Regions from separate parts of the Shewanella oneidensis MR-1 genome, predicted to be linked through region 2. Evidence: predicted binding sites of a transcription regulator. Region 2 holds the regulator's gene; the other holds the start of a gene.
The links. Region 2 encodes FliA, which starts transcription of late flagellar genes. Its sites were predicted from a motif close to CTAAAGNTNNNNNNNNNNNNGCCGATA; they were not measured.
Positions count from the first base shown of each region.

Region 1: pomA (flagellar motor protein PomA) is a predicted target of FliA. The motif match lies at 3,713-3,739, and genes of this name have one in related genera.

Region 1 is NC_004347.2:1,600,617-1,606,716, forward strand. Features, by position in the region: gene grpE (nucleotide exchange factor GrpE) at 1-452, shown strand, start outside; gene dxs (1-deoxy-D-xylulose-5-phosphate synthase) at 570-2,438, opposite strand; gene ispA ((2E,6E)-farnesyl diphosphate synthase) at 2,460-3,341, opposite strand; gene xseB (exodeoxyribonuclease VII small subunit) at 3,335-3,583, opposite strand; gene pomA (flagellar motor protein PomA) at 3,898-4,665, shown strand; gene SO_RS07105 (flagellar motor protein MotB) at 4,669-5,595, shown strand; gene thiI (tRNA uracil 4-sulfurtransferase ThiI) at 5,795-6,100, shown strand, end outside.
Region 2 is NC_004347.2:3,346,853-3,352,952, reverse strand. Features, by position in the region: gene flhF (flagellar biosynthesis GTPase FlhF) at 1-1,200, shown strand, start outside; gene SO_RS14980 (MinD/ParA family protein) at 1,205-2,086, shown strand; gene SO_RS14975 (RNA polymerase sigma factor FliA) at 2,079-2,792, shown strand; gene cheY (chemotaxis response regulator CheY) at 2,840-3,223, shown strand; gene SO_RS14965 (protein phosphatase CheZ) at 3,237-3,974, shown strand; gene SO_RS14960 (chemotaxis protein CheA) at 3,990-6,100, shown strand, end outside.

The sequences.
Region 1 (6,100 bases), 1.7 Mb from region 2:
AAGATTCAGTTATACGTGCTGCTGCCGAAGTGGATAACATTCGTCGTCGCGCGGCAATGGATGTGGAGAAGGCCAATAAGTTTGCGCTGGAAAAATTCGCCAATGAATTGCTGCCAGTGTTAGACAATATGGAGCGAGCGCTGCAAGGGACTAATCCACAGGATGAAACCACTAAAGCGATCTACGAAGGTGTTGAGTTAACACAAAAGAGCTTGTTGACCGCTGTGGCAAAATTTGGTGTAAAACAAATTGATCCGCAGGGACAAGCCTTTAACCCTGATCAACATCAAGCGATTGGTATGCAGCCAAGTGCTGAATTCCCCACTAATACTGTGATGTTAGTGATGCAAAAAGGCTATGAACTGAATAGCCGTTTATTGCGCCCTGCCATGGTGATGGTGTCTCAAGGTGGCCCTAGCCAAGAATCTGCGTCGATTGATATTGAAGCCTAAGTGTTAAAGCGTTAAACCAATAAAAAGGACTGCCGATGCAGTCCTTTTTAGTTTGCGATTTTTATTGGTTAATCAGAGGCTTATTTCGTCATTATCCGAGAGTAAACGCTCTTCACCTTAATTGGCGAGATAGGCATTAATCTGCGCTAACATGCCTTCGGCATCGAGTTGTAAGTCATGGATCACTTCATCTGGCGAGCCATGTTTAATAAACTCATCGGGCAGGCCAATTTGCAGTACAGGTTTAGGCATTTTAAGCTGTTGTAACAGCTCTAATACGCCAGAGCCTGCGCCGCCCATAATAGCGTTTTCTTCCACTGTGACTAGCACATCATGGGTTTGCGCCATCTCTTTGACTAAATCCACATCCAGCGGCTTCACAAAGCGCATGTCAACCACTGTCGCATCTAAACTCTCTGCTGCAGTGAGGGCTGCGGCCAAGGTGGTACCGAAGTTAAGCAGTGCGATGCGTTTGCCTAAACGCTTAATCACCCCTTTACCAATCGGCAGCGCCGTCATGGCTTCTACCTGAGTCGCGCCAGTGGCGCTGCCCCTTGGGTAACGCACCGCGCTTGGGCCTGCATCATAGCAATAACCAGTATACAGCATCTGACGACATTCATTTTCATCCGATGGCGCCATTATCACCATATTTGGAATACAGCGCATAAAGCTTAAATCGAACGCCCCTTGGTGGGTAGGGCCGTCGGCACCGACGATACCGCCACGATCAATCGCAAATAGTACGGGTAAACGCTGCAATGCCACATCGTGGATCAGCTGATCATAGCCGCGTTGCAAGAAGGTCGAATAGATTGCGACCACAGGTTTATAGCCTTCACAGGCAAACCCTGCGCCTAAGGTCACCGCATGTTGCTCGGCAATGGCGGCATCGAAATACTGTTTCGGAAAACGCTGTGAAAACTCCACCATGCCTGAACCTTCACGCATGGCAGGCGTAATCCCTAAGACTTTTTCATCCTGCTCGGCAATATCACATAACCATTTACCAAATACCTGTGAGAAGGTTGGTAGGCCAGGTTTAGTTGCTGGCTTTTTAAACAGTGATGGGTCAAATTTAGGGACGGCGTGCCAACCGATAGGATCTTTTTCAGCTGGCTCATAACCGCGACCTTTTTTGGTCATGATATGCAGTACTTGTGGGCCCTTGAGATTACGCATATTGCGCAGGGTTTCCACTAAGGCATCGACATCGTGGCCATCGATTGGGCCGATATAGTTAAAGCCTAATTCTTCAAACAGGGTGCCAGGGACCACCATGCCTTTGAGATGCTCTTCGGTGCGCTTGGCCATTTCTTTGATGACTGGCATACCTTTGAGCACTTTTTTGCTGCTTTCTCGAATGGTGGTGTAGAAGCGGCCTGACATCAGTTGTGCTAAGTGATTGTTGAGCGCGCCAACATTTTCTGAAATTGACATTTCATTATCGTTTAGCACCATTAGCATGTCGTTGTGCAAATCACCCGCGTGGTTCATTGCCTCAAACACCATCCCGCCTGTCATCGCGCCATCGCCAATTACGGCAACGACTTTACGCCCTGCCTGTTCTTTTTCGGCAGCAACGGCCATCGCTAACGCTGCGCTAATGGAAGTGCCAGAGTGACCCACGCTAAAGGTGTCGTATTCACTCTCTTCCCGCCAAGGGAAGGGGTGTAATCCATTCTTTTGCCTAATGGTGTGCATTCTATCACGGCGACCAGTGAGGATTTTATGGGGATAGGCCTGGTGGCCAACATCCCAAATCAAACGGTCAAACGGGGTGTTGTAAACATAATGCAGGGCGACAGTCAGTTCGACTGTGCCTAATCCAGAGGCAAAATGTCCGCTGGACATGCCAACGGACTTAAGAAGAAACTCCCGCAACTCGTCGGCCAATTGGGGTAATAGGGCCTGTGGAAGCTGGCGGAGTTCATTAGGTGTGTTGGCCTGTGCCAACACTGGAAACTGAGAAATGTCCAAACTCATAGCGAGATACTTCGTCTCTTTTTATATTCTTCGCTCAATAATATAGCGGGCGAAGTCTGCAATTAACTGGCTATTGTATGGCAATTTAGCCAGCGCTGATAGTGCCTCTTGGATCAGTTGCGTGGCGGTATCTTTGGCGCCTTGCAGTCCAAGTAGTTGCGGAAAAGTACTCTTATTTGACTCGGCATCGGAGCCTTGGGGTTTGCCGAGTTCTTCTGTGGTGGCAATAATGTCCAGAATATCGTCTTGCACTTGGAAGGCAAGTCCTACCGCGTGGGCAAATTCCATCATAGTCTGATATTGATCTTTTGGCGCATTCGCGGCAATCAACGCTAACTCAACGGCGCAGCTGATAAGCGCCCCTGTTTTCATATTATGTAGTTGAGTTAATGCTTTAAGATCAATGTGCTTATCGGTAGAAGCTAAGTCGATAGCTTGACCGCCACACATCCCCCGATAACCCGAGGCTTTTGCCAATGCCCTGACCATAGCGATATGTTGCTCGCTCGTAATCCCAGGGACTGCTTCAGTCACAATTTCAAAGGCTAAGGTTTGCAGTGCATCGCCAGCAAGTATGGCGGTGGCTTCATCGAAAGCGATATGTACAGTGGGTTGACCCCGGCGAAGCGCATCATCATCCATGGCGGGTAAATCGTCATGGATTAACGAATAGGCATGGATACATTCAATGGCGGCGGCGCAGGCATCGAGTTTTTCAAGTGGTACGCCAAACATTTGCCCCACACTGTAAACCAAGAAGGGACGAATGCGTTTTCCCCCTAAAAGGGCGCCATGGGTCATCGCGGCTTTTAACTGAGGAGCTGTATCTTCGAGTGTACTAAAACGTTGTTTTAATTGGTCATCAACCCGCAGTTGATATTCTTTTATTGCATTGACTAACACGCTGATTCGCCCTCAACGGCATAGGGAGAGAGGGGCACATTTTCATCTTGTTTAAGCAAAATGGCCACTTTTTGCTGAGCTTGTTCGAGTTTAGCTTGGCTGTTACGCACTAAATTGATGCCACGTTCAAATTGTTTTAACGCATCATCGAGAGAGACATCGCCCTGCTCTAACTCAGCAACGATGCGCTCGAGTTCACCAAGGGATTCTTCAAAACTGAGGTTTTCGGGTTTCTTCGCCACGTTAATAATTCCTTTGAAAGAGCGGACACAAGGTATATCAGGGCGGCTCAAGGGTCAAATTCAGACGACGGATATTTGCTCGATAGCACGCTTTGTTGCTGAATTTTTTTCAGAAAATAGAAATAGTCGCTAAACTTGCTGAGTGCTTGTCCGATAAATGACAATAATAGCATTATGCTTATAATCATCGTAAGACAACTTAAAATAAGGCTCGGGTTAAGACCAAAGTGTTAACCCTAGGTGGATGACATTTAGTGTTATTTTACCAATAGAGTCAGTATTATGTCGGTTAAACCGAACATTGAGGAGCCGTTGTGGATTTAGCTACAATAATAGGACTAGTCGGGAGCTTTGGTTTCATCATTTGGTCGATGGTGATCAGTGGTGGTGTAATGATGTTCTATGACCTAGCCTCGGTAGTAATTGTATTCGGTGGGTCTTTTTTCGTCGTGATGATGAAGTTTAATCTAAAGCAATTTTTGGGTGCGGTCAAAATTGCTGCTAAAGCTTTTATTTTCAAAATTGATAGGCCTGAAGATCTTATCGAGCAATCTGTGACTATGGCCGATGCCGCTCGTAAAGGGGGATTCCTTGCCCTTGAGGAAGCACAAATCTCCAACAGTTTTATGCAAAAAGCAGTTGATATGCTCGTCGACGGCCATGATGGTGAAGTAGTACGTGCTGCATTGGAAAAGGATATTACGCTTACAGAGGATCGCCATCGAATAGGTATCGCAATTTTTAGGGCTTTCGCTGATGTGGGTCCCGCCATGGGAATGATTGGTACTTTGGTCGGTTTAGTGGCGATGTTAGCAAATATGTCGGATCCTAAATCAATTGGCCCATCCATGGCAGTTGCACTTTTAACTACTCTTTATGGTGCGGTGCTTGCCAACATGGTTTGTATTCCTATCGCCGATAAACTAAGCCTTCGAATGGGTGAAGAAATGCTTAACCGTAATCTAATTATGGATGCGGTATTGGCGATTCAAGATGGCCAAAATCCTAGGGTGATAGAAGGCTTTTTGAAAAACTATCTTGCTGAAAAACAGCGTAAAATCGATACAACGGACGGGGAGTAGCCCATGGCTAAGTGCAACTGTCCACCGCCCGGAGCGCCACTCTGGTTGGCTACATTTGCCGATTTGATGTCCCTTTTGATGTGTTTCTTCGTGTTGCTGCTGTCATTCTCTGAAATGGATGTAATGAAGTATAAACAGATCGCAGGTTCGATGAAGTATGCGTTTGGGGTGCAAAACAAAGTCGAAGTCAAAGATATTCCTAAGGGAACCTCGGTGATTGCCCTTGAGTTTCGTCCTGGCCGTCCCGATCCCACGCCGATTGAGATCATCAACCAACAAACGAATGAAATGACTGAGCCTGTGCTCGACCTCCAAGCGGGGGAAGATGACAGTTCGGGTGGGACTCAGCAGCAAAATGGTTCGCAGCGGGGCGGCGAAGCCTCGGCAACCGCCCAAGAAACTGAGGATGCGGTTAAAGCTGAAGCTGCTGCGGCTCAGGATAAGATCAATCAGCAAGTAAAGAAAATGGCGCAGGAACTCAATCAAGAGATCGCCGATGGTGCGATTGAAATTGAGTCACTTGGGCAGCAAATTATTATCCGCATTCGTGAAAAAGGTTCATTTGCATCTGGTTCGGGGTTCTTGCAACCGAGATTTAAGCCCGTTGTGCGCTCTGTTGGTGAGTTGCTCAAAGATGTGCCGGGAATTATTACTGTGTCTGGTTATACAGACGATATGCAGATAAGCGATGAGCTCTATAGTTCGAATTGGGATCTCTCCAGTAAGCGTGCTGTGGCGGTGGCGGATGTATTGCTTCAGGTCAAGGGCTTTGATCCTAAACGGATGAAAGTGGTGGGTATGGCCTCAAATAATCCAATCGTCCCTAATGATTCACCCGATAATCGAGCCAGAAATCGCCGCGTTGAAATTGCGATTGAGCAAGGTAAAGCGAAAGAGTCGGAAGAGATTCAAGTGGATAAACCAAATTAACACGTCCTCATATTCAGCCGTGATGATATTGTCGCGGCTGTTTTCTGCGTTATTGTAGATTTTTTCTCCTGTGCGCTAACGCACGCCCTAAGCAGCTTGAATGTGGAAACAGGTGCGCCAATCACCGTGAGTTTGTTATAATCCGGCGATTATTATTTTATCCAATTTTGCTATTTACAAAATTGCCCGCGGAAATCCCATGAAGTTTATTGTAAAGCTGTACCCAGAAATCATGATGAAGAGCAAGCCTGTGCGTATGCGCTTCACCAAAATGCTTGAAACCAACATCCGTAACGTGCTTAAAAAAGTCGACGACGACGCCAAAGTGCAGCGTCAATGGGACCGGATTATGGTGATGGTGCCAAAGAATAAACCTGAACTAGCGCAGGCCTTTGGCGAGCGTTTAGCTTGCATTCCTGGGATCGCCCACGTAGTACAAGTGGATGAATACAGCTTTACCTCTGTGGACGATATTTATCAGCAAGTCTTGCCAGTTTATCGTGAC
Region 2 (6,100 bases):
TTTATGGATGTGAGCGATGACTTAGTTTCTCTTGGCGGTAAGGCTCCTATTCGCGCTGAAACTAAACTTAAACCATCGGCGCCTGCTGACTCATTACAAGCCTTGCTCGAGAAGCAACAAAATCGTTTAAACCAACAACTCACGCATCAACAACAAGATGCCGAGCTTCCTGCTTGGGCAAAAGGATTACAGGCACCTGCTGCGGCTAAAGCTGAGCGCCGTGATATCGCTAATTCCTTCGATAAGAAACCGCAAACTTCGCAAAAGCAAAATGCGGATCTTGAAGCGATGCGTGATGAGTTAGCTTCCTTACGTAATCTGCTCACTCATCAGGTTTCTGCTTTGATGACTGAGCATAAAAAACGTATCGATCCTGTCGGTGCCATGCTCGAATCAAAACTACTGGAGGCGGAGTTTTCTCCAGCAGTAGCGAGTAAGTTAGCCGCATTAAGTCAGCACTATACGCCCGCCGAGTTAGTACGAGCCTTACCACAAAGCTTAGCCAATATGCTGGATAATCAAGGCGATGATATTGTTAAACAAGGCGGCGTTGTGGCGTTGGTTGGTCCAACTGGCGTGGGTAAAACCACCTCCTTGGCTAAACTAGCTGCACGATTTGCCGCCCATCATGGGGCTGACCAAGTGGCTTTGATTACCACTGACCATTATCGTATCGGTGCCTATGAGCAATTAGCAACGTATGGCAAAATTATGGGTTGCCCAGTTAAACAAGCCCATGATCTTGCAGAGTTAGAGCAAATTCTTTATCAGTTCAGAAATCGCAAGCTAGTATTGATAGATACCGCCGGTATGGGCCAACGAGATATGCGGCTTTACCAGCAACTTGATAATTTAACTGCAAATAGCAGAATACCTATCCGCAGTTATCTGGTACTGTCTGCGACTGGACAGCGCCGCGTGCTGCAGGATGCTGTAAATCACTTTAAACGCATTCCATTATCTGGTGTTGTACTCACCAAACTCGATGAATCCGTGTCATTAGCGGGCGCATTAAGTGTGTTGATCCAAAGTGGGTTGCCATTAAGTTATGTTACGGATGGGCAGCGAGTGCCCGAAGATATGAAAGTCGCTGATACTTTAATGCTCGCGGAGCAGGCATTAGCGGCCTTAGAAAACACAGAACAACAATCGTTACCAGACACAGCGTGGTCAGATAATATGACCTGTGCATTCGAGTAGAGTTATGACCCTGGATCAAGCAAGTGGTTTACGTATGATGAATCAACCCTATAACGAAAAAGTGAAAGTAATCGCGGTTACGGGTGGTAAAGGTGGCGTGGGTAAAACCAGCGTGTCCATCAATACTGCCGTAGCATTAGCCGAGAAGGGCAAGCGTGTCTTAGTACTTGATGCTGACCTTGGCTTAGCAAACGTCGATGTCATGTTAGGGATCCGTGCTGAGCGTAACCTTTCCCATGTACTGTCTGGCGATGCTGAATTAGATGACATTATTGTCCGCGGTCCTAAAGGTATTGGCATTGTGCCTGCGACATCCGGTACTCAAGGCATGGTGGAATTGAGCCCAGCACAACATGCTGGTTTAATTCGTGCTTTTAGCGAGATGCGTACCCAGTTTGACATTCTTATCGTGGATACTGCGGCAGGGATTTCGGACATGGTGCTCAGCTTTTCCCGTGCATCACAGGATGTACTCGTCGTCGTATGTGATGAACCAACGTCTATTACTGACGCCTATGCGTTAATCAAAATCCTTAGTCGTGAACACGGCGTCTTTCGCTTTAAAATTGTTGCAAATATGGTGCGTAGTTTGCGCGAAGGTATGGAATTGTTTGCTAAACTCAGTAAAGTGACCGACAGATTTCTGGATGTGGCACTTGAATTAGTGGCAACCATTCCATTTGACGAAAATTTGCGTAAATCGGTTCGTAAGCAAAAGTTAGTGGTTGAGGCTTACCCTAAGTCTCCTTCGGCCATTGCTTACCATGGTCTAGCGAATAAAATTATGAGTTGGCCAGTTCCACAGCAACCTGGTGGGCATTTGGAGTTTTTCGTTGAGCGTTTAGTTCATCGACCAGATTTTCAAGAGGAAAAAACGAGTGAATAAAGCCGCAGCGTATACTTGTTTAGACAATAAAACGTCAATCGTTGAACAGTATGCACCGTTGGTTAAAAGAATTGCACATCACTTGCTTGCCAGATTACCTGCCTCAGTGCAGTTAGATGACCTGCTACAGGCTGGGATGATGGGATTATTAGAAGCATCATCTAAGTTTGATGGCGGTAAAGGTGCAAAGTTTGAAACCTTCGCCGGCATAAGGATCCGTGGCGCCATGTTGGATGAAATCCGCCGTGGCGATTGGGTTCCTCGTTCTGTTCACCGTAATAATCGCCGAATTGCCCAAGCTATTGATGAGTTAGAGCAAGTGCTAGGTCGTGATGCGCGCGACACAGAAATTGCAGAAAAACTTGATATGACGCTCGATGAGTACCATCATATTCTTAACGATGTTTCTGTTGGTAAAATCATAGGGATAGAAGACTTAGGCGTATCAGAGGATATACTCACTACAAGCGATAATGTTAGCGATGGTACGTTTGAGGTATTGGCAGAAACCCAGTTTCATTCTGCACTTGTTGAGGCGATAAAAATATTGCCCGAAAGAGATGCGCTAGTGCTATCGTTATACTACGATGAAGCATTGAATTTAAAAGAAATTGGCGCCATTCTTGAAGTAAGCGAATCGCGAGTTAGCCAGATATTAAGTCAGGCAATGTTGCGACTCAAAGGCAAACTCAAGCAGTGGACATAAGTATAATTATTAATTGAGCACTGAATGTCAGCTCACCGGAGGAAACCTTGGACAAGAATATGAAGATTCTCATCGTTGATGACTTTTCGACAATGAGACGTATCATCAAGAACTTGTTGCGAGACTTGGGCTTTAACAATACCCAAGAAGCAGACGATGGCTCAACTGCCTTGCCAATGTTGCAAAAAGGCGATTTTGATTTTGTCGTAACAGATTGGAACATGCCAGGCATGCAGGGTATCGATTTGCTTAAGGCCATCAGGGCCGATGACTCTCTAAAGCATCTACCTGTATTAATGGTCACTGCTGAAGCAAAACGTGAACAAATTATCGCTGCCGCGCAAGCGGGGGTTAATGGGTATGTGGTTAAACCTTTTACAGCAGCAACATTGAAAGAGAAGTTAGATAAAATATTCGAACGACTCGCTTAAGCAGGGATGAGCTATGAAGTCACAAACATCAGGGCTCATCACGCTCGAGCATGCTCAGCGTTTAGTAGAACTATTAAGTGCAAATGAACACTCTCAAGCTGATGATTTATTTAGGGAATTAGCTGCTCCTCTCCAGAGGGAACTCTTTGATGAGGTGGGTAAACTGACTCGCCAATTGCACAGTGCATTAATGGATTTTCAAATCGATAATCGTTTAGTTGAGTTAGCGAATACAGAAATACCGGATGCTAAAGAGCGGCTAAGTTATGTAATTGACATGACTGAGCAGGCGGCAAATAAGACCATGGATGCCGTTGAGGAATGCTTGCCGTTAGCGAATGCATTAACCGCGAATATTCAACAAGTGATGCCATCGTGGGAAAAATTAATGCGTCGCGAAATTGCCCTAACTGACTTTAAGGTGCTTTGCCATAATGTTCAGCATTTGATGTCGCGCAGTGAATTGGACTCGAACCGATTACGCGAATTACTTAACCAAATATTGATGGCGCAAGATTTTCAAGACCTGACTGGACAAATGATCCGTCGGGTAATCGATCTAGTGATGGAAGTTGAAAGTAATCTGGTGTCTATGCTGACGGTGTTTGGTGAGCAGCCAATGATTGAGAGTCAGATTACTCAGAAAAATAATATTGAAGCTGAAGGGCCGATAATGAATGCCGAGCTTCGTCAAGATGTAGTAACAGGTCAAGACGAAGTGGATGATCTGCTATCGAGTCTGGGTTTCTAACTGGGAGTCAATTTGATGGCCTTTGATGTAGATGAAGAGATACTCCAGGACTTTTTAATTGAGGCGGGGGAAATATTAGAGTTGCTTCAAGAGCAGCTTGTTGCCCTTGAAAATAATCCTGATGATACTGACTTGCTAAATGCCATTTTTAGAGGGTTTCACACCGTCAAGGGCGGCGCGGGTTTCCTTAGTCTGACTCCCATGGTTGATGTCTGCCATGAGGCAGAAAACACATTCGATTTATTACGCACTGGTAAGCGCAGCGTCACAGCAGAGTTAATGGACATCATTCTTCAGGCTGTTGATGCGATTAATACCATGTTTGCTCAAACCCAGCAGGGAGAGCAACAAGATCCCGCGGATGCTGCATTACTCGCCAAATTAAAACTACTGAGCTCAGGTGAGCCACTGCCCTCCGAATTAGGGCAACGTGCGCCAGAGCCTGAACTTATTCCAGAGCCTGAACCCGTTATTGAAACCATCGTTGAAGTGGCCGTAGTTGAAGAGATGCCTGTTGAAACAGTCGACTCTGCAAGCTCAAGCATTGATGAAATTAATGACGCAGAATTTGAAGCTTTGCTTGATGCCCTGCATGGAAACGGAAAAGGTCCTGGCGTAGCGACTTCAAATGTCGCAGCCGCTTCCATCTCTAATGCCGTTAAACCTCCAGCCCAAGCAGCCACCTCGGGTGATGATATCACCGATGATGAGTTTGAAGCGCTACTCGATGAGCTTCATGGCTCTGGTAAATTTAGTGGCAAAGTGGAAGAATCCGTGCCAGCCAAGCTTAAGGCTGAAGTTGTTGCTGCGCCAGCGTCAGCAACAGTACCGACTGCAACGTCTGTGGATTCGGACGAAATTACCGACGATGAGTTTGAACGTTTACTCGACGAACTTCATGGCAAAGGAGGGACGCCAGTCAAAGCAGTAGCGAAAGCTGAAGCTGCGAAAACTGTTCCAACTCCTGTCGCAGCGACTGCGACGCCTGTTGCTCCTAAAGCGAGTGTCACTGCTGCAATACCTCCAACTGTCAAACCTAAGGCAGAAGTTGTCGTTGCTGAAAAAGCCCCCGTTAAAGCAGCGGCCGCCGCATCATCGACAAGCGTGCCTCAAGGTGAAACGACCGTTCGGGTAGACACCGCAAGACTTGACCAGATCATGAATATGGTGGGTGAGTTAGTATTAGTGCGTAACCGCTTGGTAAGTTTAGGTATAAGTCGTGATGACGAAGAAATGTCTAAAGCGCTTGCGAATCTTGATTTAGTCACTGCGGACTTACAAGGTGCAGTGATGAAAACTCGCATGCAGCCTATTAAGAAAGTCTTTGGTCGTTTTCCTCGTGTGGTACGTGATTTAGCCCGCACACTCAACAAAGAGATCGATTTAGTGCTGGTCGGGGAAGAAACTGACTTAGACAAGAACCTCGTTGAAGCTCTGGCAGATCCATTGGTCCACTTGGTGCGTAACTCTGTCGACCACGGTATTGAAATGCCTAATGACCGTGAGGCTTCTGGAAAACCTAGAACAGGCGTGATTACACTTTCAGCGAGCCAAGAAGGTGACCATATTCTGCTAAAAATCGAAGATGATGGTGCAGGTATGGATCCGGAAAAGTTAAAGCAAATTGCCATTAAACGCGGTGTGCTGGACGAAGATTCTGCTGCGCGTATGACAGACAATGAGGCTTATAATCTGATCTTTGCTCCAGGTTTTTCAACCAAGGTTGAAATTTCAGATATATCGGGTCGTGGTGTGGGGATGGACGTGGTTAAAACACGTATCACTCAACTCAACGGCACAGTACACATTGACTCGATGAAGGGTAAAGGCACCATACTTGAGATTAAAGTGCCGTTAACCTTGGCGATTATGCCAACGCTTATGGTTGACGTTGCTAAACAAGTCTTTGCCTTGCCATTATCTAGCGTTAACGAAATTTTCCACCTCGATCTCACTAAGACCAATATTGTTGACGGGCAGCTTACAGTGATTGTTCGCAACAAGGCCGTACCGCTTTTCTATCTAGAGCATTGGTTGCATCGAAATAAAACCAACTTTAAACATGGTGACAAAAAACATGGCCATGTTGTGATTGTGCAGTTAGGTATAATGCAGATTGGTTTTGT